Regions from separate parts of the Siminovitchia fortis genome, predicted to be linked through region 2. Evidence: riboswitches for the same ligand, from Rfam matches in the RefSeq annotation. Region 2 holds a riboswitch; each other region holds the start of a gene.
What was found. A riboswitch is a leader RNA that binds a small molecule or an ion and turns the genes downstream of it on or off. The one in region 2 is predicted to bind thiamine pyrophosphate.

Region 1: linked by a shared signal. The riboswitch ahead of thiT (energy-coupled thiamine transporter ThiT) and the one ahead of FS666_RS03145 (thiamine phosphate synthase) in region 2 are both predicted to bind thiamine pyrophosphate.
Region 3: linked by a shared signal. The riboswitch ahead of tenA (thiaminase II) and the one ahead of FS666_RS03145 (thiamine phosphate synthase) in region 2 are both predicted to bind thiamine pyrophosphate.

Annotation. Positions count from the first base shown of each region.
Region 1 is NZ_VEKZ01000008.1:41,123-51,746, forward strand. It holds gene mtnK (S-methyl-5-thioribose kinase) at 1-982, opposite strand, end outside; gene FS666_RS04630 (ABC transporter permease) at 1,006-1,989, opposite strand; gene FS666_RS04635 (sugar ABC transporter ATP-binding protein) at 1,993-3,516, opposite strand; gene FS666_RS04640 (sugar ABC transporter substrate-binding protein) at 3,590-4,669, opposite strand; gene FS666_RS04645 (C40 family peptidase) at 5,086-5,553, shown strand; gene FS666_RS04650 (hypothetical protein) at 5,759-6,565, shown strand; gene FS666_RS04655 (MFS transporter) at 6,694-7,266, shown strand; gene FS666_RS04660 (YesK family protein) at 7,318-7,581, opposite strand; gene FS666_RS04665 (DUF3784 domain-containing protein) at 7,784-8,116, shown strand; TPP riboswitch at 8,218-8,315, shown strand; gene thiT (energy-coupled thiamine transporter ThiT) at 8,382-8,957, shown strand; gene FS666_RS04675 (amidohydrolase) at 9,223-10,624, opposite strand, start outside.
Region 2 is NZ_VEKZ01000005.1:53,969-64,592, reverse strand. It holds gene FS666_RS03155 (LLM class flavin-dependent oxidoreductase) at 1-1,015, opposite strand, end outside; gene FS666_RS03150 (4a-hydroxytetrahydrobiopterin dehydratase) at 1,108-1,404, shown strand; TPP riboswitch at 1,471-1,579, shown strand; gene FS666_RS03145 (thiamine phosphate synthase) at 1,625-2,269, shown strand; gene thiS (sulfur carrier protein ThiS) at 2,275-2,475, shown strand; gene FS666_RS03135 (thiazole synthase) at 2,480-3,253, shown strand; gene FS666_RS03130 (ThiF family adenylyltransferase) at 3,250-4,263, shown strand; gene FS666_RS03125 (Na/Pi cotransporter family protein) at 4,807-6,429, shown strand; gene FS666_RS19655 (hypothetical protein) at 6,471-6,635, opposite strand; gene FS666_RS19650 (hypothetical protein) at 6,641-6,787, opposite strand; gene FS666_RS03120 (flavin reductase family protein) at 6,834-7,457, opposite strand; gene FS666_RS03115 (Zn-dependent hydrolase) at 7,608-8,903, shown strand; gene ytxJ (bacillithiol system redox-active protein YtxJ) at 8,932-9,270, opposite strand; gene FS666_RS03105 (mechanosensitive ion channel family protein) at 9,428-10,504, opposite strand.
Region 3 is NZ_VEKZ01000071.1:300-10,923, forward strand. It holds gene FS666_RS17105 (YIEGIA family protein) at 1-863, opposite strand, end outside; gene FS666_RS17110 (ABC transporter substrate-binding protein) at 1,291-2,298, shown strand; gene FS666_RS17115 (ABC transporter permease) at 2,372-3,232, shown strand; gene FS666_RS17120 (quaternary amine ABC transporter ATP-binding protein) at 3,229-4,425, shown strand; gene FS666_RS17125 (hypothetical protein) at 4,470-4,670, opposite strand; gene FS666_RS17130 (FAD synthetase family protein) at 4,853-5,734, shown strand; gene FS666_RS17135 (AEC family transporter) at 6,048-6,986, shown strand; TPP riboswitch at 7,070-7,170, shown strand; gene tenA (thiaminase II) at 7,275-7,961, shown strand; gene thiD (bifunctional hydroxymethylpyrimidine kinase/phosphomethylpyrimidine kinase) at 8,030-8,824, shown strand; gene thiE (thiamine phosphate synthase) at 8,838-9,464, shown strand; gene FS666_RS17155 (MFS transporter) at 9,646-10,624, shown strand, end outside.

The sequences.
Region 1 (10,624 bases), on a different contig from region 2:
CCAGATACCATTCCTTGAAACCTGTTTCCTTAGCTAACAACTCAGTTACAGAACCATCCCACTCTTGGCTGAATTTTACCTTGAATAAGTCTATTACCTCTATAATAGTCTTTTCCACCCAGTCAAGAAACTCCCGTTTGTGATATGTATCTCCATTGATATAGGCAAAAATCAGGTGTGCAACAACATTACCAGTGTCATATCCAATAGGTCCAAAAAAGGCGAATTCAGGATCAATCACTTTAGTGGAGTCTTTTTTTGCAAAAATCGACCCGGTATGGAGATCTCCGTGAATTAGAGCTTGAGCATGGTTCATGAACTCAAATTTAAGTTTAGCAGCCTCAAGGTGCAATTCATTATCATGATAGATTTCCCGGATAATCCAATCTTTGTTCTCAACGATGATTTCATTTCGGTGATGGTAATTATTAAACGGCTCTGTATAAACAAGATCTTCGGAAATTTCGCATAGTTCCGGATTAATAAATTCCTTTACCAGCTGTTTCTTCTCCTTATGTTCCATGACAACATCAGTTGTGGGCAGAAGTGTCTTTACCATATATGAGGTAATATGCTCGGCAAATAATGGATATATTTCATGCTTTAAAAAGCCCTCTCTTAAAATGAGATGATCGGACAAATCTTCCATTACACAGCAGCTCATCACTTCATCAAGCAGGTATACTTTCGGAACAAGTCCGGGAGCATACTTTCCATGGATAATAAGGGCATTTGATTCTATCTTGTTCCTATTTGTCGAAAGTGTGATGTCTTCCGAGATGCGGGCTGTACGCCCTGCCTGCTTTACTATCAATGATTTATCTGATTGTTTGTCTGAGACGCGATACACATAATTTAGGTTCCCGTCTCCAATTTCATCACACGTTAAATAACTTTTTTTATCGAAAAAATCAACTTTCTCTAAAACATAATCCACTACATCTTTTTCCTTCATTAAGAAATATTGATTGAACCGGGACATCCTCACATTTCCTCCCCTTCGTTTTATTTACGGTTGTAATAAGTTGAAGCAAGAGCAAGAGCTAACACCATGCCTTTTACTATGTTGAGGGAATAATATGGGACTGACATCATAACAAGTCCATTTTCAAGAATCCCTACCAAAGCAGCACCTATAAAAGTACCAATAGCATTTGGTTTCCCGTTCCCGGCGAAAGAGGATCCAATAAATGCAGCAGCAACTGCTGGCATCAAGTACCCAGCCCCGGAGTTAATTTGTGCAGATCCAAGATAGGAAGCTAATATAATTCCTCCAAGAGCTGCAAATAAAGTCGAGATGACATATGCCAAAGTTTTATACCGATTGACCGGAATCCCGGATAACCGTGCAGCTTCTATATTTCCTCCGATCATATACATATAGCGGCCGTGCTTTGTGTGGTTCAAAAACACATGAACAATCATGACGACCAAAATCATGATGATGATTATCCACGGAGTCTCGCCCATCTTGTCAAAAACAACTGGAAGCTTCCCTTCCGTTGGGGAGCCGTCCAGTCTCGGCATCCCCTCACTGATGGAACCGCCACCAGTATATGTCATGGCAACACCTTCAAAAATGAACATTGTCGACAATGTAGCGAACAGATCTGGAATTTTTATTTTTACAATCAACAGCACATTAATCAGTGCAACGCTCAATGTTAGAACAATGGCTAGAGGAATGGCAATACCTGCCGGTAAGTTGTACCATACAAAAAATGAAACAATCAAAGAACTGGAGAGTGTGGCAGACGATCCTATCGATAGATCGAAACCATCAACTGATAATGACACGGTCAAGCCGATCGCAATAATAGTCACGATAGAAATGCTTCTTAATATATTGATAATATTAGAACTCGTTAAAAATATATCCGGCATAATTATCGTAAAAAAGGCAAGTAAAACTACAATGGCAATGATAGTACCCCATTTGTTTATGGATTGAAGAACGGAAAGGGGTCTCTTCTTTATACTTTTTTCCATTGATTAATTTCCCCCAGTTGAATAATACATAACTTCTTCTTCAGTCGCTTCCCTTGTTTCTAATTCCTTAACGACACGGTTATCATACATGACATAGATTCTGTCTGTAATGGCCATTATTTCTGATAGTTCACTAGAAGCATATATAACACCCTTTTGATCATTTGCCAGGTCACTAATCAAATCAAAAATCTCTTTTTTGGCGCCCACATCGACCCCCTTTGTCGGTTCATCAAAAATATAGATTTCTGCATTCGATAACAACCACTTACCGACAGCAACCTTTTGCTGATTCCCTCCGGACAGCAAAGATACTTTCTGTCTCTCATTCGGGGTTTTAATACCTAGCGATCCAATCATTTTCTGAGCCGTGTTTCTTTCTAACATCGGTTGTAAAACACCCGTGGCCGTTGTATATTTGTTCAGGCTTGCCGCAGTGAGATTCGTGTAGACGGGCTCATCCACAAGGACCCCTTCCTTTCGCCGCTCTTCTGGAACCAATGCCAAGCCTTGTATTACGGCATGGTGAGGTGATCTTATGTTCAAAGACTTGCCATATAGCTTAACAGCTCCGGAGTCTATTTGATGGGCACCAAAAATTGTTTTGCATAGCTCAGTTTTTCCGGCGCCTACTAGACCAGCAATCCCTACAATTTCACCTTTCCTTACATGGAGACTTACGTCATTTACTTTTCCTTCTTTATCATTCAAGCTATTTATCTCAAATATAGTCTCATTCCCTATTTTTCTGTCAGCCCTGGTGAATTCTTCTTCGAATGTCTTACCCAACATCAGTTCAACAACTTGCTGGGTCGTTAAATCGCTAATAGGCTGGCTTGTCACAACCTTTCCATCTTTCATAATGGTGATGTCTTCACAGATTTCAAAAAGCTCGGGAAGCCTGTGAGAGATGAATATTACACCAATATTCTGATTTTCCGCCAAATCCTTTATAATCCTAAAAAGTTCTTTTGTTTCCCTATTACTTAAAGGAGCTGTCGGCTCATCAAGAATTAAAAACTTCCTTTCTTTAACAATAGATCTTGCAATCAAGATCATTTGCTTATCCGCTAAATCCAATTGAGATACGATTTTTTTCGTATCAATCTTAATATTTAGCCTTTCCAAAACCTTATTGGCCTCATAATGTATGTTTCTCCAATTTATTATTTGTCTTTTGCCCATATCATTAACGATCATGTCTAACATGATATTTTCGCCGACTGTTAAATGGGGAATAAGAGCTGTATCTACTTCCTGGTAAACAATATCAATCCCTAGATCTTTCCCGTCTTTTGGAGTTTTAATAATAACTTCTTCATTATTAAAGGAGATTTTCCCAGTGTAATGATTATAAGCACCTGACAAGACTTTCATTAAGGTTGATTTACCTGCTCCGTTCGCTCCGATTAATGCGCGGATGGAGCCTGTTTCCATTTCAAAGTGGACATCTGTCAGTGCCTTTACTCCTGGAAATTCTATATTGATATTTTCCATTTTTAGTAGTGTTTTTTCAGATTTTTCCATATGCTCACCTATTTAAGTTTTGATTACCAGATTGTAGAAAAGGAAGAATGGGCCATTCTTCCTTTTCCATTGATTAATTTTCTCTGAGCTTCTTCATCCAGTCTTCGTTGAAGTCATCGGACTCTCCCCAACCTTCGACTACTTCTGCCAAACTATCCATCGTCGTTTCAGACGACAAATCTTCTTTTTTAATCAATTTCGGTTCAAGCGCATATGTTTCCGGTGTATCTTCACCTGCAATCTTCTTTGCTAACAAACGCATATTCATTACACCGATTAAGTAGGGATCAACAGCAGCTGTAGATTCCCATGTGCTCCCCTCTTCCAGCATCATGTTAATATCCTGATTGGAGATATCAATTGAGACCAATTTAATATCAGACCGTTTATTATCTTTAAGCGCTTTGAATCCTCCTTTAGCCATTTCATCCCAAGATCCCCAAATAACATCCACTTTTCCTTCCGGATACTTGCTTAAGATTGAGCTAACACCTGAGGCAATATCCCCTTGAACATTTTGCATATTGGACGGCCCAATCGTTTCTAACGTTTTAATCTTGCCTTCTTTTTCATATTTTTTATAAATCTCTTCCCTGCTATCAAGAGGCGGTAATCCTCCAAACCATAATTTAATGACATTAACAGGCTCCCCACCTTTTGTGTAACTGGCAACTTCATCGAGGCTAAGCTCGGCCAATTTATGGTCGTTTTGGGCAGTATATGTAACCCCTTCCAATTTTTCGCCGTTTTTAACAGCGACGGTATCAAACGTTACAACCTTTATTCCCTTATCTAAGGCCGGCTTAATCATATCGTATGAATACGATTCCTTGCCATGAGAAATAACGAGTCCATCATAATTTTTCTGAATAGCTTGTGATACAAGGTTTTGGAACTTTGCATCATCCCCATCCGAAATAAACGTGTCTACTTTAAAGCCTAAGCCTTCTCCTTCACTTCTGGCTCCATCTAAAAATTGCTTCGTATGGTCATCCGAAGGGAGATTCCTGATTACAGCAACTTTAACGTCTCCCTGAACACTCTCCGGTACACCTTCAATTTTTTCTTTTGGTTTGGATTGGGTACTTTCTTTACTCCCGCAGCCTGCTATCACCAGCAACAACAATAAAAATAACAAGAAACATTTTCTCAACTAGATAACCCCCTGAATTAATACTTTTTATTTACCTCACAGCAATTACTAAACTTTTTGACTATCAATAACCCCCTTTTGCATGGAAGCGTATCCAAAAGCAACAAAACCTTTTCAAACATACACAAATGAACACATACTTTTGATATAAAATGTTTGTTGTTAACAACATATTAACACTAATTAACAAATAGTCAATATATTTTTAATGTATAATCTAGTTGAATTAAATTATTAATGTAAATAGTCCTACTCTAAATAAAATTAACAAGACTTCCTCCATATATGCTTTTTCCATTCCGGCGCATCCGTAATACATTTGTTACATAACTGAAAAACAAAGTCACAATTTGTCGTGTTATGCTATATCTAACATAAACAAGAAAATGCTGGAGTTTCAGGGGGAAAGTGCTAGAATGACGATGTTAAAAAAAGCTTTGGTTTCTTTATTCGCCGTTATCATATTCGCAGCAGTGATCACTCAACCTATAAATACCGCAAGTGCAGCAAGCAAACCAACAGGATCGGCCATTGTGAAAGAAAGTAAAAAGTACTTGGGCGTCCGATACAAGTATGGCGGAACGACTCCAAAAGGCTTCGACTGTTCAGGCTTTACTTCCTATACCTTTAAGAAAAAGAACGTCAAGCTTCCAAGAACGGCAGCTGAGCAATATAAAAAAGGAAAGTCTGTCAGCAAAAAGAACTTGAAATCCGGAGATCTCGTATTCTTTAAAACAACTTCCAAGAAAAAAGTTACACACGTCGGAATTTACATAGGGAACAATAAATTTATCCACTCTGCAGGAAAAGGTGTATCCATTACATCCATCAATGATCCTTATTATTGGAAATCCAAATATGCGGGTGCAAAAAGGGTACTTTAACTCCCTTTTTCATTAAAACAGACAGCGACGATTTGAACTCTCGCTGTCTGTTTTTTTGTATGGATTTCTTCCAAAATCAAACCCTCTCCTTCCATCAGTATCCTTTACCCCAACAATATCTGTATACCTCGAAGTTGTTTCATTCCATTCATCAAGGGAAAAGTAAACCAGATGCACTTACTTGGCTTCAAGGAGGATTGCACTGATGAAAAAAATGCTGCAAACTGGCCTTCTATTGTCTCTAATTTTACTGGCAGGCGCATGTTCTAATAATGCCACGACACCTGGCAAAAAACCTGCCGCTGATCAGAACCAAACGGAAAAAGCAGGTGAAGGTGAGGCCAAAGAAGCTACAGACGAGGTGGACAACTCGAACCACAGTATGACACAAGCAGAAGTCATCGAGGCCGTGAAAGACCAATTCCATACAAACTTAACGATCAAGCTTCCAAATGAACTCCCCCTGAATAATGGCAAGCACCTGACGGCAACAACTAAATCGGATGAAAATCGTTACTCGGTTGTTTTTTTTCAAAGTGATGAGCCGATACCGATCAATAATGAAGAACTGGTCAATGACAGTGGTGCAGCTGACCGGATAGCCCGGATAGATGTAAAAAAATACGAAAGCCAAGAAGCTGCAGATGAGGAAATAGCTTTTGAGAATTTCAGTGAAATTGGCGGACAACCAACTGACCTGGGACATCATATAACGGGTTATCAAGATGCAGGTGCTGGTTCTGTATGGACAAGCTGGAATGAAGGACGCTGGGCTCTTTCATCACACGCATTTACCAATAATGGTGAAGAAGGAACGGCTCTCGCCCGTGATGCCGTACAATTTTTGGAGGACCACACACTTCCTGTTCCAAAACCGCATGGACATGCCTTTCTTGATGCGGAAGGAAAGAACACCCGGATCCTGTGGCAGGACGGCCAGGTAGTCTACGCCATCGACCAAGTGAGCAACCCGATGGATGCACTGAAGATAGCCACTGCATTTGAAAAATGAGAGAAATGTGATTTGAAAAAAGTACCGTTTATTAATAGTTACACTTTTTTTGCCTCCTTTGGATATGCTTTATCCGAAGGGGACTTTTTGCTAATTGCCAATTCTTCGACTTTTTTGAGAAAAAGGCAATACCTGTCGGCTTTCTCGCTTGTCTGACAGGCCTTTCATATGCAAGCATTCTATCTTATTTATCCATCTATGCCCAAGGAAAAAATCTGCTGAGCATGACAAGTACCTTTTTCCTCGTCTTTGCCGCTGTCATGCTTCTTGCAAGACCGTTCACAGGCAGGTTGTTTGATCTGAAAGGACCTCAATACGTCCTGTACCCCGGATTGGTTTTATTCATCGCCGGGCTGATTATGCTGGCATATACAAGCTCGGCCGCCACATTTTTGACCGCCGGTGCATTGATCGGGCTTGGATACGGATCTTTAGTGCCGAGTATGCAGACGCTTGCCATTCAATCCACGAGTATCGAGCGAAGCGGGTATGCCACCGCCACTTTTTACACTTTCTTCGATGGCGGAATTGCGCTTGGTTCATATATTTTCGGGATCATTACCGCAGCAAACGGTTATCAATCGATTTATTTGATTTCCAGTGCGCTCGTGTGCTGCGTCTTTATATTGCTTATGATTTTAAATCCGAATAAACAAGATGGAAAAGCGGCGGACGCCGTAAAGGAAGTGGAGAGTTTTTAAGGGGGCTGTCTAAAAAGCCCCTAAAATAAATCAAGGGGTTATTTTTAGAGTTTAATGTTTTTTTACTTTTGATATTTTTATAGATATATAAAAGGACAAGATGGTAAAAATAAGGATTGTAAACGCACAAATACCATATGCGGCACCTTCAAAACCTCTAATCTCAAAACTTATGATGAATATGATGATTGATGCCAATAAACCTAAATAAGATGGAATTTTTGCTAAAACTGCTGACTTTTTATTTAGAAGTAAGGTTAGAAGAATGATCACGACACCAACGATACTACCTGTACTAACTGGACCGGATAACAAACAAACCACTCCCCATTTTTTAATTTAATTACTCTAATAATACCAAAGGTTTGAAAAGGTAAGAACTGTAAAATGATTATTCTTTGGAATAACCCCAATTTAACTTTGTTTTCTTTTGATTTACTTTTTTATCGGCCAAACCTTGTGCCGCAGTTGGTATAATAATCAGGAGCATGAAATTTATACGAGAGAGGCTGCTGCTATGACCGGATTCATTATAAATATTATCATTCTCATTCCATTCCTCATTTTCGCCGTCATACTGTCAAAAGGGAAAGGCGCATTTTTGATTGCCGGCTACAATACGAAGTCTGACAGTGAAAAAGCCCAATATGACGAAACGGCGTTGTGTAAATTTATGGGCAAAATAATGTACGGCATTTGTTTTAGTATCTTGCTGTGGGGATTAAGTGAAGCTTTGGAAAACCAGTTACTGTTCATTTTGGGTCTTATTTTATTTATTATCATCGTTATTTTTGCCATTGTGTATATGAATACCGGGAGCCGGTTTAAAAGAAAATCTGATGGCAGATAACGGCCCTCTTTATCTCCATTCCTAGTTCGAGTGAATCTCCTCTCAATAACAGAGATTGCATTTTATTCAAAATATACTACAATAAAGGTAGAAATTTGAATCGGCGTACCAAGGGGAGCTTTTTGCTGAGAGCGGACTCGTTCCGGACCCTTTGAACCTGTTAGATAATGCTAGCGCAGGGATGGTATATAAACGGCAATAAGATTATCATTGCCGTTGTTCCCCTATGGTTACGGTCGGTCATCATATCATAGGGGGTTTTTTTATGGGAAGAGAAAAGATGTCATTACGTGCACTGATGGAGGTATCGATTTTTGCGGCATTTGCAATGATGCTTGATATGATCCCATCCGTTCAAATAACGCCGGCAATTAAGTTTTCAGTTTCCATGGTACCCATTTTTATCGTGTCGCTTCGCTGGGGAATAAAGGCCGGGTTTGCTTCAGGATTTTTGTGGGGCCTGCTGCAAATTGTAACAGGGGATGCTGCCGGACAAATTTTGACGCCTCTTCAAGGATTAATTGAATATTTTATTGCATTCAGTTTTATTGGTGCAGCAGGATTGCTTGCACCTGCTATAAAAAATGTTTTGAAATCTGAAGGAAAAGTCATGCTAGTCTTGTTATTATTAAGTGCTGTATTGATTGGCGGCGCTGCAAGATATATTTGGCACTTCATCGCCGGAATCATTTTCTGGGGGCAGTACGCACCTCCAGGCCAATCTGCTTTTCTTTACTCACTCATCGCAAACGGCACTTCTTGCATTGCCTCTTCCTTAGCTTGCTTTATTGTGATTGCATTGCTTACCACAACAGCACCTCGTCTGCTGCAAGTGAAATGAAGAATAAGTGCAGTTGCTTTAATCAGTTCCAATGGAAGCCAGTCGATTCCCACATGTCTCACTAAGTTTTTCTATAAAAACTTTGATTTGACTAAGCTGCAATCGGGCGTGATTTGTTGAGCAAAAGATAAAAGGGCAATACATATTTTACATGACTAATATGTATTGCCCTTTATTTTTTTGACTTTCTACGATTTAGGCCTTGATAACACGAACTCAAGTATTTTTTTGGTTACATGACAGCAGCAACAAGGACCCTTTCCCTTCAGACCCTCGTCTTCTGATATACCATTTCTCCGCCCATATACGTTTCTTCTACGTTCATGCTGCTAATTTCGGCTTTGTCCGCCTTAAAGATATCTTTTTCAAGAACGATGAAGTCAGCATGGTATCCCGGAGCAAGCCTGCCAACGAAAGGAATCCGGGTAACTTCCTGTGCCGCTTTCGTATAAAGCTCGACCGCTGTTTCAAGCGGAATGCCCTGCTCCTGTCCAATATCTGTCCCGTTGTAAGCCTTCCTGTTCACGGCCGCTTCCAGTCCGACAAATGGATTCACGGGATCATCCCATGCAGTGGCAGGCGCATCTGATGAAAAAGCCACTTGAATTCCTTTTTCCAGAATGGCTTTGACCGGGTAAGATTTTCTCGAACGTTCTTCACCTAAATTGTTCAGGTAGCTTTCTATTTCGGCATATAAAAAAATGGGCTGGGTCACAAAGGCGATTCCGGACTCAGCTGCACGCCGGAGTGCCTGCTCCGTCGGCAGCGACACATGTTCGATTCGAACAGATGGGGCCCCATCCAGCCAATCGGCTTTTTTGTAAAACGTATCAACGACCTGGTCAATGGCCTGTTCCCCCATTGCGTGAACGGCCAATTGGATACCGTATTTTTTTGCCGCTTCCCCTGCTGCCAGCAGCTCCTCTTGACAGGTTGTAGAAATCCCGAAATTTTCACCGTCTCCCAGAAATGCGGGGTTTACCCAAGCTGTCTGGCCGGAAATACTGCCGTCGGCAAATAATTTAATTCCAGCGATATAAACAGGCTGTTCCCTGTCAAAAATGGCCGGCTCATGCAGGTCAAACTGCTGGAACGCATCCCAATTGTAATAGAGGGCCGCCCTTTGCTTCAGCCCTTTTTTCCTTGCAGCTTTATATAAATCATAATAATCGATAGGGTTATGCTCTCCCATCATCTCTGTAATGCCAGTAACACCCTTGGCAAGAAATGTGTCACTGTATTCCGCCAGCAATGCGGCCTTTTGTTCAAGGCTTTTTACAGGCATTTTACTTTTCACTAAATCGGCTGCACTTTCACGCAGTACACCTGTCGGCTCTCCCAGTTTATCACGATCAATTTTTCCGCCTGGAGGATCTGGCGTATCCCTTGTTATTCCGGCAATTTCCAAAGCTTTGCTGTTCACGGTAAGAATATGGGTGCATGTCCGTGTCAAAACAATCGGGATATCACTGGCCGCCTGGTCCAAGTCATGCCTGTTCGGCGCCCTGCCTTCATCCAATTTGCCTTCATCATACCCCCAGCCTTCTATCCATGAATCAGGTCCTTGCCCTTTGAGCCGCTTCTTCAACGCTTGAACCATGCCTGAAATGGATGTCACTCCCGGCGGCGTGCATGCAAGCTGCTTCGATGTTTCCGCAAGCAGCAAC
Region 2 (10,624 bases):
AATCCATCATCTCTGCCAATATTTCATAGGAACGCAGGCGGTCTTCCTGATAGAAAATTTGTGAGTTGACAATGACTTCATCCGCTTCGGTGCTCTCAATTACTTTCTCGAGTTGTTCCTTGACTTTGTCAGGAGTTCCGACAAATGTATAGCCTGTATCAAGGGTTTGTTCGACTGATGCCCTTTCAAAAGGCGACCAGGCTTTTTCAATATCATCAATTGGCGGTTTTAGCTGGGACGGCATATTTCTGATCAGGCTCAAGAATTGCTGCTGTTGTGAAGTTGCAAGCCATTTGGCCCGCTCTTCCGTGTCGGCTGCGATGATGTTCACTCCCACCATGGCATACGGTTTTTCTAGAACATCCGAAGGCTGGAAATTGTCGCGATAGAGTCTTAGTGCAGGCAGCGTATATTGCGGTGCAAAGTGGCTTGCGAAAGAAAAAGGCAATCCCTTAAGGGCGGCCAGCCTTGCACTGAAGTCACTGGAGCCAAGCAGCCAGATTGGAATATTTAGCCCTCTTCCCGGGTAGGCATGGACACGGCCGACCGGATTTTCACTGAAATAATTTTGCAGCTCTTCCAATTGCTGAGGAAACTCTTCAGCTCCCCTGTTTAATGTCCGGCGCAGAGCAAAAGCAGTGGCCTGGTCACTGCCGGGTGCACGGCCCAGTCCGAGATCGATGCGGCCCGGGTAAAGCGACTCCAGTGTGCCGAACTGCTCGGCTATAACTAGTGTTGCGTGGTTGGGCAGCATAATGCCGCCGGCTCCGACCCGAATAGTTTTGGTGGAGCCCGCTATATGGCCGATGAGCACTGAAGTGGCCGAGCTGGCAATGCCGGGCATATTATGGTGTTCCGCAAGCCAGTAACGGTTAAACCCCCATTTTTCAACATGCTGTGCCAGCTGGGCGCTGTTTTTAAATGATTCAGAGGCATTGCTGCCTTCGGTGATTGGCGCCAAGTCCAAAACAGACAATGGAATTCCGTGAAATTTTTTTATGGATGGAGAATTCAAATACGATCACTCCTTAAAGATCTCTTAAAGGAATGATAGAATGTTTATAAGTGAACGTCCAATTATGTGACTTTGAATGGAGGGGGAACTTTTTGGAAAAATTGTCTGAACAGGCTATTCAAGAAAGGTTGTCCGAGTTGAAGGAGTGGAGGCTGGCGGATGAAAAGTGGATTGTCCGCAAATACCGTTTCAGGGATTATCTGCAAGGAATTTCCTTTGTGAAAAAGATTGCAGAAGAGTCGGAGAGGGTTCAGCATCATCCATTCATAACAATTGAGTACAAATTGATCACGGTGAAAATTTCCTCTTGGAGAGCAAAGGGCCTGACGGAATTGGATTTTGAAATGGCAGAGGCTTACGATCGTTTTTACTTGGAAATGAATTTTTGAAGATTTCATATACTTCCATTATTTGCTTTTCCGTGTTACCATGTCTGTAGATATACAATTTTATACTGAAAACGCTAGGGGAATCCTTCAAAAGGACTGAGAGAAGAGTGTAACTCCGATACCCTTATGACCTGATCAGGTTTGTGCCTGCGTAGGGAAGTGCCACATTATTTTGTCTTAGTCTATAATGCCACCTTCCCGGATAAAGGGAGGTGGCTATTTGCATTTGCAAAGGAGGGGGCTTGGGGTGGAGCTGATCGCCGTAACAAATGACCGGTTTGATGTCGCCATGCTTGCTCGTATCATCGTTGAGGTTGAGCCGTTCGTCGACTATTTTATCATCAGAGAGAGGACAAAAACAGCCAACGAATACATACGATTGATCGGCCGTCTGTCCGCTGCAAAAGTCAACAAAGAAAAGCTGATCATAAATGACAGGGTAGATGTTGCGGTTGTGACGGGCATCAACAAGGTACAGCTTCCCGGCCACGGCTTGACGTTGCAGCAAGTGAAATCGTATTTTCCGAATTTGCGTACCGGAAGGTCAATCCACTCGCCGGAAGAAGCCTGGGAGGCGAGCCGGTCAGGAGCCGACTGGCTTTTATATGGACATGTATACGATACGGATTGCAAAAAAGGTGTACCTGCCCGCGGTCTTGAGGAACTGAAATTGATTGCGGAAAATGTGCAGTCCGATATATACGCGATTGGCGGAATCAAGCCTGAGCATGTTGTGGAACTGAACAAGATGAACATAAGGGGGATTGCCGTTATGTCTTCAATTTTTGACAGCGCCAAACCAGCCAGGGCTGCGGAAGAATACCACGAAGCCTGCCGAGCTTATCAATTTTTAGAAGGGGGTTGAATGCTGTGCATATCACGTTAAATGGAAACCGATATGAGCTGCCAAAAGGTGTTTCAAATGTTCAGCAGCTGCTTGAGCATTTGGAGCTTACCGAGCGCATCGTGATCGTGGAAGTAAATAAAGAAATTGTTCAAAAAGACGATTACGACCGCCCGATCCGGGATCGGGATGAAGTGGAAATGATCCATTTTGTAGGGGGAGGATGAAAAAATGAGCATGTTAAAAATAGGGGATAAAACCTTTCGATCAAGACTATTGCTTGGCACAGGAAAATATCCGTCCTTTGAGATCCAAAAGGAAGCGGTCCGTGTATCGGAAGCTGAAATTCTTACCTTTGCAGTAAGAAGGATGAATGTGTTTGAACCTTCGCAGCCGAATTTCCTGGAAATGCTGGATTTATCAAAATACACCCTGCTTCCCAATACGGCCGGGGCAAAAACCGCGGAGGAAGCCGTCAGAACGGCGAAGCTGGCCAAGGCTTCAGGGTTGTGCGACATGGTGAAGGTGGAAATCATCGGCTGTGATCGTTCGCTTCTGCCGGATCCGGTTGAAACGCTGAAAGCTTCGGAAATGTTATTGGAAGAAGGCTTCACGGTCCTTACATATACATCGGATGATGTGGTATTGGCCAGAAGGCTGGAAGAGCTCGGTGTTCATGCGGTCATGCCGGGTGCCTCGCCGATCGGTTCGGGTAAAGGGATTTTAAATCCGCTCAATCTGAAATTCATTATTGAACAATCGAAAGTGCCGGTTATTATTGACGCAGGAATCGGTTCCCCGAAAGATGCCGCATATGCCATGGAGCTTGGAGCGGATGCCGTCCTGCTGAATACAGCCGTTTCGGGTGCAAAAGATCCTGTAAAAATGGCCGAAGCCATGAAGCTGGCGATTGAAGCCGGACGTCTTGGTTTTGAAGCCGGAAGAATCGATGAGCGTGATTACGCTGTGGCCAGCAGCCCGACGGAAGGGCTGCTTCCGACTTGAACGGACGATATTCCAGGCAGGAACTGTTTGAGCCGATAGGGGAAGAAGGCCAAAAAAAGATCAGGCAGGCCCATGTTTTGATTATCGGAGCTGGGGCGCTTGGATCGGCAAGCGCAGAAATGCTTGCCCGCTCCGGTGTCGGAAAACTCACGATTGTGGACCGGGACATTTTGGACTGGAGCAATTTGCAGCGGCAGCAGCTATATACTGAGCAGGACGTGATGGATCGACTTCCGAAGGCGGTTGCGGCTAAAAAGCGGCTTGGGGATATTAATAGCACAGTTGAAGTTGAAACTTTTGTGGCTGATGTCACGCCGGAAAATGCAGAAGAGCTGGCCAGAGGCAAATCGCTGATCGTGGATGCTACGGACAATATTGAGACAAGGCTTTTAATGAATGATGCGGCACTGAAAGTGGGTATCCCTTTTTTTATGGGAGCGGTTGTCGCCAGCTATGGGCTGACTTATCCCATTGGGCTGGGAGGTCATCCCTGTCTTCATTGTTTGCTCGAAACCCTTCCCCCGCAAACACTTACCTGCGATACGGCGGGGGTCATCAGCCCGATTATACAGGTCGTTGCTGCCCACCAAGTGACGAATGTTTTCAAATATATTGTCGGGGAAAAAGTCGACCCCAGACTTAAATCCTTTGATCTTTGGACAGGCGGTCAAGCGGCGATTGATGTAACGACGCTCCGGCGACCTAATTGTCCAAGCTGTTCTAAAAAAGCAGATTATCCGTTTTTATCAAGGGAAAATCAAACGAAAACGGCGGTCTTGTGCGGACGGAATACAGTGCAGTTGACCTTGTCGCGTGACAGGAATGTGGAATTAAGGCCGCTCGCCGAATCCATTCGCCCAATAGTAACTGATTTGATCTCCAACGTGCATTTGGTAGCCTGCCAATTTGACGGACACCGTATCGTTTTATTCCGCGACGGCCGTATGCTGGTGCATGGAACGAAAGATATTGTCAAGGCAAAGGCAGTTGCGTCTAAGCTGTTGGGGTGAAAAATTAGGTGAAGAGCATTCTGATTTGTTGGGATGCTCTTTTTATTTTACGAAAAGAGAATTGAGCCCAGCCTCCGGGTAGCTGGCTTCGAAGATTTCCTGAATGCTTCCCAAGCAGAGGACAAAACTGAAAACACGGTAGGCAATTGAGGTGTATGCCTCCCGAGTAGAGGATAAAATAGAAAACACAGTAGGCAAACGAGGTCAATGCCTCCCAAGCAGAGGGCAAAATAGAAAACATGGTGGGCAAACGAAGTGTATGCCTCCCGAGTAGAGGGTAAAATTGAAACTACAGTAGGCAAACGAGGTCAATGTTTCCGAGCAGAGGATAAAATAGAAAACACGGTAGGCAATGTGGCGTATGACTTCAAACAGAAGGAAAAATGAAGAGCCCGTCGTCCGGTCTGTACGTCGTTGACCGAGCGCTTCCGCCTTTCTTGTAACAAATTCTTTACATTGGGTTCTGTTTACTTTTTGATGCTTCTTCATTAGTATTATTTAAGGATAAATAATGTCGAAAGATATGAAAAAAGGGCTGAAGAAATGGATCTGCAAACATTGCTTTTCATGTTTTTTGGAGGGCTGGGAATTTTCCTATACGGGATTAAGACGATGGGTGACGGCCTTCAAAAAGCGGCTGGCGACAGACTTCGGGATTTGCTTGACCGGTTTACTACAAGGCCGGTCCTGGGCGTGTTGACCGGTATTGTTGTTACAGGTCTAATCCAATCCAGTTCTGGAACGACGGTTTTGACAATCGGATTGGTCACGGCAGGGTTTATGACGTTAAGGCAGGCTATTGGGGTCATTATGGGCGCCAATATTGGAACGACCGTTACGGCTTTTATTATCGGAATCAATATTTCTGAGTATGCCTTGCCGATTATTGCAGTTGGTGCCTTCTTGATTTTCTTTTTCAAAAATCATAAAGTCAATAACTTTGGAACAGTGATTTTTGGATTTGGCGCTTTGTTTTTCGGCTTAAGTCTAATGGGTGATGCGATGAAGCCACTTCGTGGAGCGCAATTTTTCACTGATTTAACAGTAAGCCTCAGTGATCATCCGCTGCTTGGCGTCCTGGCCGGTATTCTGTTTACTGTTATCGTTCAAAGCTCGTCGGCATCTATTGCCCTTCTTCAAACACTTTTTGATCAAGGCACCATTACCTTGCAAGCGGCCTTGCCCATTTTGTTCGGTGATAATATCGGAACGACGATTACAGCCGTATTGGCATCCATTGGTGCTTCGATTGCAGCAAAGCGAGCTGCTTTAACTCATGTCCTGTTTAATGTTATAGGCACAGTTCTTGTTTTAATTCTATTCGTTCCGTTTACCCATTTTATCGAATATTTGCAGGCAACCTTGGACTTGAATCCAAAGATGACCATTGCTTTTGCCCACGGAACATTTAATGTGTCGAATACGATTTTACAATTTCCTTTCATCGCTGTATTAGCCTGGATTGTCACGAAACTCATACCGGGTGAGGATAAGATGATTGACTTCAGGCCGGTTCATTTGGGAGAAAACTTTATCCGGCAATCCCCGTCTGTTGCCCTCGGGCAGGGCAAAAAGGAAGTTCTTCGAATGGGCGAACTGGCAGAGCAAGGACTAAAAGAGGTAAGTGGCTTTTATAAAACAAGGGAAAAGAAACACCGGGAGCTGCTTCCGCAAATAGAAGACGCCCTGAACAATCTGGATAAGGTCATTACGGATTATTTGGTTCAAATTTCATACCATTCCTTATCCGATCAGGACTTGAAAACCCACAGTTCCCTCTTGAATACAGTGATGGATTTGGAACGCATCGGTGATCATATAGAAAATATCATGGAACTTGTCGACAGCCAGATCCATAATAAAGTGAAGTTTTCTGAATCGGCCATCCAAGATTTGGACAGGATGTTCGAATTGACTTCCTCCACTCTTCACCAGGCGCTTGAAGCTTTGCAGGAAGATAATGAATCCAAAGCGGGAGCGGTGCTTGCCAATGAAAGGCTGATCAATAAAATGGAGCGGGATCTCCGTAAAAAGCATATCCAGCGGCTTAATGACAATAAGTGTACGGGTACAGCCGGAATCGTTTATGTGGATATTGTCAGCAATCTCGAGCGTATCGGAGATCACGCAGTTAACATCGCGCAGGCTGTAATTGGAGATATTTAAACAAAAGGCGGCAGACAGGGGGTTAGCCCGGTCTGCCGCTTTTAACCTTCTGTATTTTCTTGGCCTTTATAACGTTCATTTCTTTCCCCGCCGTCGGCGAGTTCTTCGGAAAACTCATGGTTCTCCTTGCTTTTCTTCCATGCATATTTAATATCAGCCCTTGTCATATTGTTGTTTGGAGCTGCTTCTTCATTCAATTTCTCCATTTTTTTCATCCTTTCAAGCTATAGTCATCAGAATCCGTTTCTTCATCATCTTGTTGAACGGCCGCAATAAATCCATAACCGGTCGGGCTCCATTCCAACACTTCTTCCTTGGGTTTTCTATTTAAATTCAGTTTTTGGTCATTTTTTTCCATCGGAGGACCTCCTTTTGCCATTATTGTCCCCTTTGTTCGTAAAAAATTATTCAGGCCGGAGCAAACTGTATACCTTTCCTAGCTCCGCATAGTCATTCCCGGCAAGCCGGGCAACAGGGCGCAAAGCTTCGGTAAAAACATAGCCTTTTTGGGGGTCATATACTTCTTCATCCATATGTACGTATATAACTCGAGCCATGAGAAAATCAGTTACGGTGTCGCCGCGGTCATTTTTGATTTCGTGGTGCTGCTCAAGCCGGCACTCAAATCGGACCTTTGCTTCCAAAATGCCGGGGACGCTCACTTTTGTGCTCTCTACAATGTTAAGCCCCGTTAACTCCAGCTCACTGCGAGCTGCGGGAAGCAAGGCGGCGGTTTCGTTAATATCTTCAATCAGGTTTTCCGTGCTTATATGTACGACAAGCTCACCACTTTTAATGGCATTCCGTGCCGTATCCTTCATGGTGTTTCCTTTCCGTCTTCCGATGGACAGCGAAATAATCGGGGGGGCGCTGCTGATTATATTGAAAAAGCTGAATGGAGCTGCGTTGACCGCTCCATTTACAGTTGAAGAGGTTGTGACAAATGCGATAGGGCGAGGAACGATGGCCCCAGATAGCAGTTTGTACATTTCCTTGCCCTTCAGTTCATTTGGATCAAGAGTGATCATGAAATACCGCCTTTCTTAAGTATTCCGATTAATTTTTATTTCAATTGTACACAAGCTCTGGTGAAAAGAGAATATATATCTTTTGTCCAGGCATCCGGCATCCGCTATTCTTAAGATATAAATACTTTCTTATAGAAAGCGGTGTGGATGATGGAAAAAGTTTTTTCAAAAAAGCGTTTGCTGAAAGAATTAAACGATTGTCCTTCGTATGAAGGGATAGATCCGGCTGAATTGGCGGAAAAGCTGGCTGGGCTTGCTGAAATCGGAAGAACAGTGGGAGGGGGAGTCTCCCGTTTTCCTTATAAAGTTGAAGAAAAGCAGGCTAAGCAATTGTTCAGCGGATGGATGGAAGAAATGGGTCTTGCCGTCAAGGAGGATGCGATTGGAAACTTATTCGGAAGGCTTGATGGGGAAAATCCTGACCTTCCTGTGGTGTTGACAGGCTCCCATTTGGACAGTGTCCCGAATGGCGGTGCTTTTGACGGACCGCTCGGATGCGTCAGCAGCCTGCTTGCCGTCAAGGCGCTTATCCAGTCAGGCGCCCCTTTGAAAAGGTCGGTTGAACTCGTCGTATTTGTCGACGAAGAAGGTACAAGGTTCAACAACAGCCTGTTTGGGAGCAGGACATTGATGGGCGAAGTAAAAAAAGAAGACCTGATGAAATTTAAGGACCAGAACGGAAAAGTGTTATATGAGGCGATGAAGGAAAGCGGCTTCGACCCCGACAATATTTCATCCGCTTATCGGAACCCGAAGGAAATCCATGCTTTTTTGGAATTGCATATTGAGCAGGGAAAAAGGCTGGAGGCGGAAGGGAAAAATATCGGGATCGTAAACGGGATCGCCGGACCTGTCTGGACTTCCTTTACATTTTATGGTGAAACAGACCATGCAGGAAACACGCCGATGGAGTATCGGAAAGATACGGTGGCTGCAGCAGGGGAGTTTATCTTGGCGGTTGAACAAATGCCAAGAATATTTAGCGAAACGGCTGTCGCGACTGTCGGCAAAATGAATATTTTTCCTAACGGAACAAACGTGATTGCAGGAAAAACGGAATTAATGGTGGATGCAAGGGATATTGATGAAAATGCGAGAGACCGAATGATTGCCGCTTTGAAAAATACGGCGAAGGAAATCGCGCAAAAACGGGGGCTGTCTGTAGAAGTAAAAGAAGAAGTCAAAATCCCGCCTGTTGTTGTCCCTAATAAAATTCAGGAAGCAGTCCGTGAAGCTGCTGAAACAAGCGGATTGACGGCCATCAACATTCCAAGCGGGGCAGGACATGACGCGATGATCATGGGAAAATATGTGCCATCCGGTATGATTTTTGTTCCAAGCCTGAACGGGAAAAGCCACTCCCCTGAAGAATGGACGTCCTTGCCGGACTGTGTGAATGGAATCCAAGTGATGAAAAAGGCGTTGAAACGGCTGGCTAACGATTAAAGGGCGCCCTCCGCGCCCTCTCAAGTCATTATTTTATATTCTCTTCCAATGCTTCCTTCATATTTTTCTCCGTAATATTCCAGTGGGAAGTGTTCCACGCGGCTTTTCCATCGTCTAAAAGGAAAATCTGCGGCGATTCATGTTTGATTCCCAAATCCTCCGCTACTTGATTTGAAACCGGGCGGCTTTCGCTCACGATCAAATAATACTTGTCCAGGTCAGTTGCAAACTCTTGGTATTCCTTATAGGCATTGGCGCTGACAGGGCATGTAGTGCTATGTTTGAACAAAAATGCAGGTTTCTCTTTTGAACCCTGCAACAGGGCTTCCCATTCTGCTTCAGATGTAATTTGTTTTAATTCAGCCATGATGATCATCCTTTCATTACTTTAAAGTTTGTAGAGTTGGCTTTACTTCCGGCATTGGACGCCGCGCTTTTCGCTTTTTGTGTCTGGCTGCAAAAGCTCAGTCCTTCCGTCGCTAAACGAGCCTTCCACTTTTCTTATTATCCCAAATATCTCTCCATCAATCACCTTTATTGCCTTCTTCCGGTTCATCCGGAACATCTGCAGGCCGAATATCGTTTTTATAAAAAGAAGAGACGATCAAATGACGGAGTTTATCCTCCAACTTTTCTTTGCTTTCGGTATTTTTAACCGGGATTGCAACGGAAAATGTCAAAGTCGATTCTTGGATGTCGGTAAGCCGGACCGATGGCGGAGGGTCTGGGAATACACCTTCCTCACCTTCAATCCCCCGATTAGCTGCTTCTTGCAAAAGAGCTTCCGCTTTTTTCGTATCCGTCCCATAAGCTACGCCGACAGTAATATTCGTATAAAGTTTTTCGCCCCCCAGATTCCTGATCAAGTTTTCAATGAGATATTGGTTCGGAATGATAAGCGTCCCTTCTTTGTACAGCTTTATGGAAGTGGACCTCAATTTTATTTTTGTCACTACTCCTGTCTTGCCGTCGACTTCAATTACTTCACCAACCTCCAGCGGCTTTTCGAATAAAATGATCAGCCCCGAGATGAAATTCGCTGCCACATTTCGAAGCCCGAATCCTACACCAATGCCAAGTGTACTGAATATGACGGCAATGGCTTTCCAATTAAAGCCGACAATGGCAAAGCTGATCATGATGGCAATCATCATCACTATATAGTAAATGAGGCGGTTGATCGTATAGCCGGTACCGGCATCTACATGAAACCTTTTGTAAGCGAGCGGCATGACATGGGTGTTGAATACTTTTACGATTCGGTTTGCGAATGTGATAATCATGAAGGCCACCAGAATCAGGAAGAGGGAAACATCGATCCCTTTTACTTTATAAATAGGGGCGAACAGCCATTTTTCTCTTGAAAAATAAAAGATGAATAAAAGGATGGTTCCGTAAAACGTGAGCCAATTGAGAATGGCTTCAACAGTTGGAATAAAACTTCCTTTGGACTTTCCTGATGTATATACCTTTTTGAAAATAAACAGGACTGTCCATTTTACAGCAAAAATAATAAAAACATATACAAAGAAAAGAAGAATGCCTTTGAGTGATAAATTTTTCAGGAAATCGAGCCCATGAATCATTTGATTGTCACCCAAGCATGACTACCTCCCCAGACGATTATTCCTTTCCCCCTTTCCCTGTTTTATAAAGGAAAAACGGCAGTTTTTCGGGAATGTGAATGTGTCTGAAAATATGATAAAATAGGTAAGATAAAC
Region 3 (10,624 bases), on a different contig from region 2:
TTCCCTTCGCTTGGCAGCCTTATCGCGCTGTCAAGCACAGGGACATGCTCGAGCACCGTTTTGATTTGTTGAAATTCCTTCTCTTGCGGCATGAGAAACAAGGCGACTCTCCCGTCATCCATATTTCTTTTTGAGAGGGGAACAATATCTGGTTCACCTGTATCCAGGTAGGCCCCCAATATATTGGCAACGTGATGGAGCATGGCCTGCCTTTGTCCAAGATTTGAGATGATCACAACGCTGTTTTCATTTCTTGGCGTAATGATGGCTCCAACCCCCCGTTCCAAAATCAACTTTCGGCTTGCTTCCAATCCGACATTTTTTATATGAATATCACCGACATAAAGATTAGGCCCTTCAAAACGAATAACCCCCTCGGAGACGTCGGCGATTGCTGCCAAAATGTTCCCTGTCATCTTATGCTTTACTATAAAAAGCATGATGATCCCGGCGACAATGCCTGCCCATGGTAAAAAAACGGTAAACAGGGCGGTAATCAGGGCAGTAAACATGACAAGATAGTTTCTGCTTTCAAAAGCTTGGGCCATCCCTTCTATGAAAGGTGTTCCGCGTTTTACCAGTTCGCTTGAATCTATATTTGTCAGTGTCTCCCGCTCCATTTTTCTCACTTCCCGGAATTGGGTTGCTGCCAGTCCCAAAAAAGTGACGGCGGTCCAATTCGATTCAAGTACCGCCGGGACGGCAACTGCTCCGATAAAAGAAGCAATAAATCCCATTGAGAGGTGAATGATCCGTCCCTGCGGATATGTCGGGTACTGCCTGAAGTCAGTGCGAAGCAACAACCCCCGGGCTATACAGCCAAAAAAAATTCCGATTAGCACGGCCAACAAATTTTGATCCATATAGATACTCCTTTTTAAACACGGCAACTGTCCTAATATATTAGCTTAACCACCCGGAAAGATTATATGCCCGGACGAAGACAAGGAGAATTTGGGCTTGAAAAAAGGAATAAAAAAGTTTATTAAAGCTGAAGCAGGGTATTGGTACCTACCTGAATAAAAATCTATTGAACAGGGTAGATAAACAGAGCATTCAGCAATATAAGTAAACGACGGCAGATAAATTCCAGGCTAACTCTGTCTCAGCGGGATTAATCACTTAAATCGGCGCTTATACTCGTTTGATATCATCATGCTAGTTCGATAAGCTAAAACAGTGGAACATGTTTCGAAGCATTTTATTCAATTTTTCACTCATTTTGTTACGTAATAAAATGACGGACTTCAAGTCTAAAACATTTATAAAAAGAGAAAAGGAGAAGAAAACGTGAAAAAAATCGGCAGCATTCTAGCCGCAGCAACGCTCCTTTTGTTAACAGCTTGCGGGGGAAGCGGAAGCAGTGAAAGAAAATCCAAAAATGGAATGGATAAGATAGTATTTGCTGATGCAGGGTGGGACAGCATCAGGATTCATAACGCAATTGCCCAAAAAATCATTGAAGAAGGATATGGATATAAAACCGATGTGACAGCGGGATCAACCTCAGCCACACTTCAAGGGCTAAGAAAAGGCGATATTGATGTATACATGGAAGTTTGGACAGACAATGTCAAGGAAGTGTATGAAGACGCCATTGAATCAGGCGATATTATTAAAACTTCGGTCAATTTCGATGACAACGACCAAGGCCTGTATGTTCCTTCCTATGTCATTCACGGTGATAAAGAGCGCGGCATCAAACCACTGGCACCGGATTTAAAAACAGTGGAAGATTTAAAAAAATATCCCGATGTTTTTGCGGATCCTGAGGATCCCGACCGGGGAAGGGTGATCAATGCACCGAGCGGCTGGGTGGTGGCTGATCATATTGATGCTAAGTTTGAAGCCTACGGCCTGGATAAAACACTCAACAATTTCAAGCCTGGATCAGATTCGGCAATAGTTGCGTCACTGGTTGATGCTTATAAATCAGGAAAAGGCTGGGTCGGATATTATTGGTCCCCGACAGCGATCACTGCCAAGTATGATCTAGTCCTGCTCGAAGAACCGGAATATGATGAAAAAACTTGGGAAGAAACAAAAAAGACAAAATTCCCTCCAAATGACGTCGTCACAGCGGTAAACAAAAAAATGCCTGAGAAGGCACCTGAAGCTGTGGAATTTCTTAAAAATTATGAAACCAGCAGTGCATTGACGGAGGAAGCCCTGCAATACATGGAAGACGAAGGAGCCTCGGCCGAAGAAGCCGCCATTTGGTGGATGAAGGAGCACGAAGATGTGTGGACGAAATGGATCCCTGAAGATAAAGCACAAAAAGTAAAGGAAGCACTTTAAGTATCTGGCAGCTGGCCGCTTGTGCCGGCTGCTTTTTCTCAATCGAAATTAGAGAATGGGTGAGGGTAATAGTATGATGGAATTTCCGGATATAAGGACAAATTTAGGCAGTTATGCCAGCGATCTTGTCGATTTTCTTGACAGGACCCTGGAAGGATTTTTTGACTTTCTCTTTTTGATTACTTCCAAGTCAATCAATGGGATACAGGATTTTTTATTGTGGATGCCCTGGTGGTTTTTTATCATTGTGGTCTTTTTGCTCGGATGGTACTTCCGATCTGTTTTTTCAGGTGTTTTATATGCGGCATTTATCTTTTTGATCGGTACATTTGGCTTGTGGGAAGATATGATGACAACAATCGCCATTATCGTGACCGCAGTTCTCATATGCCTGGTTATCGGCATTCCATTGGGGATATGGATGTCTTACAGCAAGGGCTTTTCGACAGTTATGCGACCGATTTTGGATGCGATGCAAACAATGCCGAGCTTTGTTTATTTGATTCCTGCCATCTTTTTCTTCGGTTTAGGTAACGTCTCCGCGATTTTCGCTACTCTTATATACGCTTTGCCGCCTGTTATCCGATTAACCGAGCTTGCTATCCGTGGTGTTGATAAAGAAGTCATTGAGTCGGCGCAGTCATTTGGATCATCCAGATGGCAAATGCTGCGAAAAGTCCAGCTTCCCCAAGCTCTGCCTACCATCATGGCCGGAGTAAACCAGACAACGATGATGGCACTTGCCATGGTTGTCATTGCTTCCATGGTCGGCGCATCAGGCCTGGGAGAACAAGTTCTTGTCGCGATTAACCGCATCGATATTGCATTGGGCTTCGAGGCTGGGATAAGCATTGTGTTTTTAGCCATTATTATTGACCGGATTACGAATGGCGCCGCCGATAAGTTTCAAAAACACAGGAGGGTAGGGCAATGACAACACAAATCAAGGTTGAGCATGTTTCAAAAATATTCGGCCCCAAACCGAAGTCTGTCATCCCTTTGATTAAAAAAGGCATGTCCAAGGCAGAAATTCTGAAGAAGACCGGGCATACAGTAGGCGTTTACGATGCCTCGCTTGAAATAAAAAAAGGTGAAATTTTTGTGATTATGGGCTTGTCCGGCAGTGGGAAATCCACTTTGATCCGCTGTTTTAATCTATTGAATAAACCGACCGACGGTGCGATCTATATAGACAATGAAAATATTATGAAATGCGGCAATGCTGGATTAAAGAAAGTAAGGCAGGAAAAGATCGCCATGGTTTTTCAGCATTTCGGGCTGTTCAGCCATAGGACGGTTCTTGCAAATGTGGAATACGGTCTTGAAATCCGCCAAATCCCAAAAAAGGAGCGGAGAGAAATTGCATTGAAAAATATCGAGATCGTGGGCTTGAAGGGATATGAGGATAAATATCCGGATGAATTGTCCGGAGGAATGCAACAGCGGGTCGGATTGGCCCGGGCATTATCAAATGATCCCGACATCCTGTTGATGGATGAACCTTTCAGCGCACTGGACCCCCTGATCCGGAGAGAAATGCAGATTGAACTGCTCGATATCCAAAACAGGCTGCAAAAAACCATCATTTTCATAACGCATGATGTGAACGAGGCATTCAAAATGGGGGACCGGGTAGCCGTTATGAAAGACGGGCATGTTGTCCAAGTCGGCACACCGGAAGAAATAATCGAAAACCCTGCAAATGACTATATCTCCGAGTTTATCAAAGACATCGACCGATCAAGAGTGATTCAGGCCAGTCATGTGATGATCAAGCCGAATGCTCTCGTCTCCTTAAAGGACGGCTTGAATGTGGCAATCAAGGAAATGCAGGCAAACGGAATTTCAAGCGTCTTTGTCGTTGACCGCCAACGCAGCGTGAAGGGAATTGTAACGATTGATGATGCAATCAAGGGACTTAGAGAGAAAAAACGGCTGGAAGAAGTAATGCGTCATGATATAACGGTGGTAGATGAAGATGTATATGTGAGTGATTTGATTCCGAAAGTGTTGGAATCGAAATTTCCACTTGCTGTCGTAAATGAAGAGAATAAGCTGACAGGGTTCATTTTACGTGTCCATGTTCTGGCAAGTTTGACACCGGAAAACGGGATTGAAATACAGTAATCAGAAAAGAGGAGCCAGCTTAATATCTGCTCCTCTTTTTTGTATCACCTTGATAACAGCGACCTGAGCGCTTTTACAATAAGGACTACGGAAAAAAGAACGATGATGATGACAGAAACGATCATAATGACTGTTGAAAAAGCTGCAAGAGGTCCTGGAAGAAGAATTGTCAAATACAGAAGGGCGTATCCGGCAACAATGGCTGCCAGATAAAGGCCAAAAGATGTATTTTCAAAGAAAGACATGGTAACACACCCCCTTTACCATCATTTTATGTACAACCCAAGACATTGGTGAGGCCAATTTATTGAATGAAATAGAAAGGGATTTAAGAATTATATGATAATTATTGAAATCGTATATGAAGTGGTATATGATACAGAAAAGAACAACCTTCCTGTAAAAAACGATGACGGTGGTGTTAGAAGTGGAAACAGTTTATATAAAAGGACCGTTTGATGTGAAAGCGCTGGAAAATGAACCATGTGTCATGGCTCTTGGTTTTTTTGACGGCGTTCATTTGGGACATCGGAAATTGATTGAAACCTCCAGAGGCATTGCCGAACGGAAAAATCTCACATTGGCAGTAATGACCTTCTTTCCTCATCCGAGCAATGTCCTGCCAACGAATCAAAAAATAAGCAAATATTTATCACCTTTAGATGCCAAAAAGGAGATTTTTAAAGATTTAGGTGTTGAAAAACTTTTTATTGTGACATTTAATCACGAATTCGCCAAACTTGCACCAGCGGATTTCGTTCAAGAGTATATTTGCGGATTAAATTGCACACATGTTGTGGCCGGATTTGATTTCACCTATGGATACAAAGGCCAGGGAAACATGGACCGCATAAGGGATGACGGAGATGGAGAATTTGATATCACGGTTGTTTCTAAGGAAACGTATAAGAATATTAAGATCAGCTCCACTAAAATAAGGGAACTATTAAATGGCGGAGCGGTGGAGCTGGTCCCTCATTTTTTGGGAAACTTTTACTCTACCTGCGGACAAATTGAAGATGAATCATACGATTTAAAAAATCAAAAGACAATGGTGAAAGTATCTTTCAAGGATTATATGCTTCCTCGAAAAGGAACGTATTTGGTTCGTTTGAAGACGGAGCAGGACATGATTGAAGGAATCTGTACACTTTCTGAAAATACTCCGGACGTCCATACAATTCGTGTTCATTCGAATGATAGGCTGCATCTAAAGCCCACTGTTAAGATCGAATGGATTTCAGAACTGGAAACGCTGCCAAAAGGCGAAGGGGCCGGGACGGAAGAAAAAGGGCAGATGGTTGTTTGATACTGTTCATTTTTATCCCGCATTAACGGGCAGTAAGACTCCCACCTCAAAACTTTAATGAATCGGGTAGTTTAGGTGGAAGATCAACTGCCCGTAAAAGCCCGATTCGTTCAACTAACAATCAGTGGGGGATGAAGAAAACCCCCACTGATTGAAGTTTCACTTTATCTGTTGTCTTACAAAAAACTTTATGTATAATTAAACGAGTGAAGAATGATGCATTGACTGCATTCTATTGAAAAAAGATGCGGCCAATCGATTTCTTCGCTTTTTTCTGTTAATGTCAGTTTTCGGTGCGGAAATGGGGAGAGAAATGGAGTTTACAATTGTTTTTCAATCAATACTTATTATTACGATGATGATTATCATCGGTGCGATATTGGCAAGAACTTCGCCGCTAAATAATGAAACACGGACCTTATTCATCAATATGATCGTTAATGTGGCAATGCCATGCATCATTCTATCAAGTATTTTCCATGTAGATATGAATGAAGATATGTTCCGGAAAATTGTATTGGTTTTTGTGTTATCCATTATTATTAATGTTGTCGGTATCGCAATGGGCTGGATTTTTGCGAACCTTTTTCAAAAAGGGTCGAACCGCACCAGAGAAATTGCTTTACTGTCAGGACTCGGTAATACCGGCTTTATCGGAATCCCGCTGTGCGCTGCATTATTGGGCCCTGAAGGGGCGCTGTATGCGGCTATTTTTGATGCCGGAGTTGACGTCACAATTTGGACAGTCGGGGTTGTGATGTTGCAGAAGAACCGGAAATTTGCATTGCAAACATTAAAATCGATGATTAACATTCCGACAGCTGCCATCGTCATCGGCTTGTTTGCTGCTTTTTTCAATATGAAGCCTCCGGAAATAATCATCGGATTGACAGATCGGCTTGCCGCCCTGGCAGCTCCGCTCGCCATGTTTTATATTGGGATGATGATTATGGGGCTGCAGCGGGGAATTGTCCGCCAGTCTGTGCCCCAAACATGGGTTCCGATTACAGTAAAGCTCATATTGCTTCCGATTGCCACCATATTTATGATTCATTTCTTTAATTTTGATGCTGTGTTGATACAAACGGTGCTCATTCAATCGATGATGCCTACCATTACGTTGGCATCCATTCTGTTTGCCAGGTATTCGGCCGATGAACAGATGGGGGCTTTAACTACCGTTCTATCTACGCTTCTCGGGTTGATCACCATCCCGTTCATGGTCTATATCATGAGCTTATTTATCAACTAGGCTTGCTTTTTGAAATATTCCTGCTATAGTGAAGATTGAACGCATCTCTTATTTCTTCGTTTAATCCAAAAACAGAATACGATTGTGTCTGCTAGGGGAGCTTTATGCTGAGAGAAATCATTGATTGATACCCTTTGAACCTGATCTGGTTTATGCCAGCGTAGGGAAGCAGGCTGAGAATACGTTATTTGTATTGCTATGCAGCCGCTTCCTTTTTAGAGGGGCGGTTTTTTGCGTTTAATAAGCGGGGATGAGAGGCGCAATAAACATGAAGGAGCTGTACATAAAATGCGAGTGGACAAGATGTTATTTACTGACAGACTTTATGAAAATGCCAAGGAAATTTGGGAAAAGAGCTATCAGCATCCGTTTGTTCAAGGAATCGGGGACGGGACGCTCTCTGAAGATAAGTTCGTCTACTATATGAAACAAGATTATGTCTACCTGATCGATTATGTAAAACTGTTTGCCATCGGCGTGCAAAAGTCTCAGAATCTCGAAACGATGGAGCGGTTTGCCCATTTGCTTCATGAACATCTTCATTTTGAGATGGAGCTGCATCGGCAGTATGCTGCAGAATTCGGAATAACAAGGGATGAATTGGAGGAAACCGAACCAACACCTGTTAATCTTGCCTATACCCGCTATATGTTAAATGTCGCCCACAACGGAACACTTGCCGAATTGATTGCAGCTTTGCTCCCATGTGCCTGGCATTATGCTGAAACCGGCAAACGGCTGAAAGAACAATATAAAGGCAGTTTGGAAAGCAATCCTTACAAGAAATGGGTAGAAACATACTCATCAGAAGAGTTTGGCGCATTGGGAGAATGGCTGATTGAATTACTGAATGAGCTGACAAACGGTAAGCCGGAAAGAGAACTGGCGCTGCTTGAAAAGCATTTCCTGATCACATCCAAATATGAATATCTCTTCTGGGATATGAATTACCACAAACAAGAATGGCAGATCTGATGTTTGTCTTATGAGCAGGTGGGGTGCTCATGATGGTATAAAAAATAGAGCGATTGGAGGTTTGCTTCATGAAAACAGCACTTACCATCGCCGGCTCTGATTCAGGGGGCGGAGCCGGGATACAAGCGGATTTAAAAACATTCTCTGCCCTGGGAGTATTCGGGATGTCAGCGATTACAGCCATCACTGCCCAGAATACTGTAGAAGTCAGATCTGTTCAAAATATTGACTTGGATATGATCAGTGATCAGATTGCAGCCGTTTTTGACGATATAGGCGTGGATGCTGTAAAAATAGGCATGCTGGGTAATTCGGCAATCATCAAAACAGTTGCAAAAAGTCTAATAAAATACAAACCGGAGCATGTTGTACTGGATCCTGTCATGGTTTCAAAGGGGGGCCACCATTTGCTGGAACTCAATGCTGTCGCTGAACTCAATGAAATTCTGCTGCCATTGTCTTCGCTGGTTACCCCGAATATTCCTGAAGCCGAAATTTTATCCGGCAGGAAGATAAATTCGGAACCTGATATGTATAAGGCTTGCCGGGATATCATGGAAAAAGGGCCAAAAGCAGTGCTCATAAAAGGCGGTCATCTGGATGGGGACCCCAATGACCTGTTTTACGACGGAAAACAATTTCATTTATTTAAAGGTGAACGGGTTGAAACGAAAAATGTCCACGGGACCGGATGCACGCTTTCATCCGCCATTGCTGCTCACTTGGCGAAAGGTGAGAGTATGTTGACGGCCATCGGAAATGCGAAGGATTACATTACGGCTGCCATTGCCGAAAGCCTAGACATCGGACAAGGACACGGCCCGGCCAATCATTTTCACCATTTTTATGAGCAGGTCTATTAAGGGGTAGGGGTAATTGAAGTATGATATTAATTATAAACTATATTTAGTGACAGAAGAAGATATGCCTTTCGAACAGCTTTTGCCGGTCATCAAACAGGCCGTAAGCGGGGGTGTAAGCCTCGTTCAATTAAGGGAAAAAAGTTCTGAAGGGCGGATTTTTTATGAGAAGGCCCTTAAATTGAAAAGCTTCCTCGATACATTATCCATACCATTAATTATAAATGACCGTGTGGATGTTGCTTTGGCAGTAGGTGCCGCAGGAGTCCATGTCGGACAATCAGATCTTCCGCTGGAAGCGGTAAAAAAGATCATTCCGGATTCCATGGTTGTCGGAATATCCGCCCGTACCGTGGAGGAAGCCGTTCTTGCAGAGGAAAAGGGGGCGGATTATATTGGCGTAGGTTCCATCTTTCCGACATTGTCAAAACCTGATGCCAAGCTCCTTCCGAAAGGAATGCTGGAAAAAATAATTGAATCCGTAACCATTCCTGTTGTAGCCATCGGCGGCATAACCGAACAAAACGCAGGAATGCTTCAGGAATATAAGATAGACGGATTAGCTGTAATATCATCAATTACAAGAGCTGCCGATCCAAAATCTGCAGCGGAGCGGTTATTAAAAAATGCATTTAGAGGATAAAATTAAACATGAAAGCCGGCCTTGTTGTCAAGGGCCGGTTTTTTCAGCTGCAAAGGAAAAAGGATTGCTTATGCTTAAACAAAAGCTTCGCACGACGAAATATTATTCTTGTATTATTTTCCTATTCGCTATATGTTTAAAAGAGCAGTGTTCCAAGTTTTTTTAGCGAAAGGTGAAAATAATGAAAAGAGAAAACAGTTCAACCAGGGGTAAATTATGGACAAAATCCTTCACGTTGTTAGTCCTTGCAAATTTGTTTATATTTATGAGTTTCCAGATGCTGATTCCGACAGTCCCGCCTTATGTAAAGAAGCTGGGGGCCTCAGGCATTGAGATTGGCATGGTCACCATGGTATTTTCGATTGGTGCTGTACTTATCAGGCCCTTTATCGGTTATTTATTGGAGTTTTGCCAACGGCGGTGGCTTATTTTAATTGGAGCGGCAGGCCTTCTGCTTGTTACCATTCTGTATCCCCTTACGCAAATCGTGTTCATCCTGTTGTTATTCCGGTTTCTGCATGGATTTATGTGGGGATGGTCTTCAACCGTTAATGGAACGGCTGCGGTTGATATCGTGCCCAATGACCGAATCGGGGAAGGGATGGGGTATTTTGGGCTCTCCATAACAGTTGGCATGATCATCGCTCCCAGTGTCGGTATATTTTTGTATCAACATTATTCCTTTGATATCATGATCATTTTTTCCGCAGTTCTGGGTTTTATCGCCCTCATAATGTTTTCTATTATAAAATATCAAACACCGGAAAGCGTAAAAATGATAAAAAAAGAGGATGTTCGTTTTTCTTTTTCGGGATCGTTCATCGAAACGTCCAGCTGGTTCCCGGCTTTTATCACATTGCTGGCCACTTTTGGGTATGGCACGATTGTCACGTTTATCGTTATTTTTTCCGAAGAGCGCGGAATTGACCAAATTTTTTTATTCTATATTTTGAATGCTGTTACCGCAACACTTGTCCGCCCGGTAACGGGAAGGTGGTTCGACAGGAACGGGCCAAAGATTTTGGTGATCGTTTGTTCGAGCCTGACTTTCATATCCATGTGGATATTATCTTTCTCAACCGGCTGGGAGGGAATTGCCATTTCAGGCTGCTTATTCGGAGCCGGATATGGTTCTTTGATTCCTGCCCTTCAGGCATGGG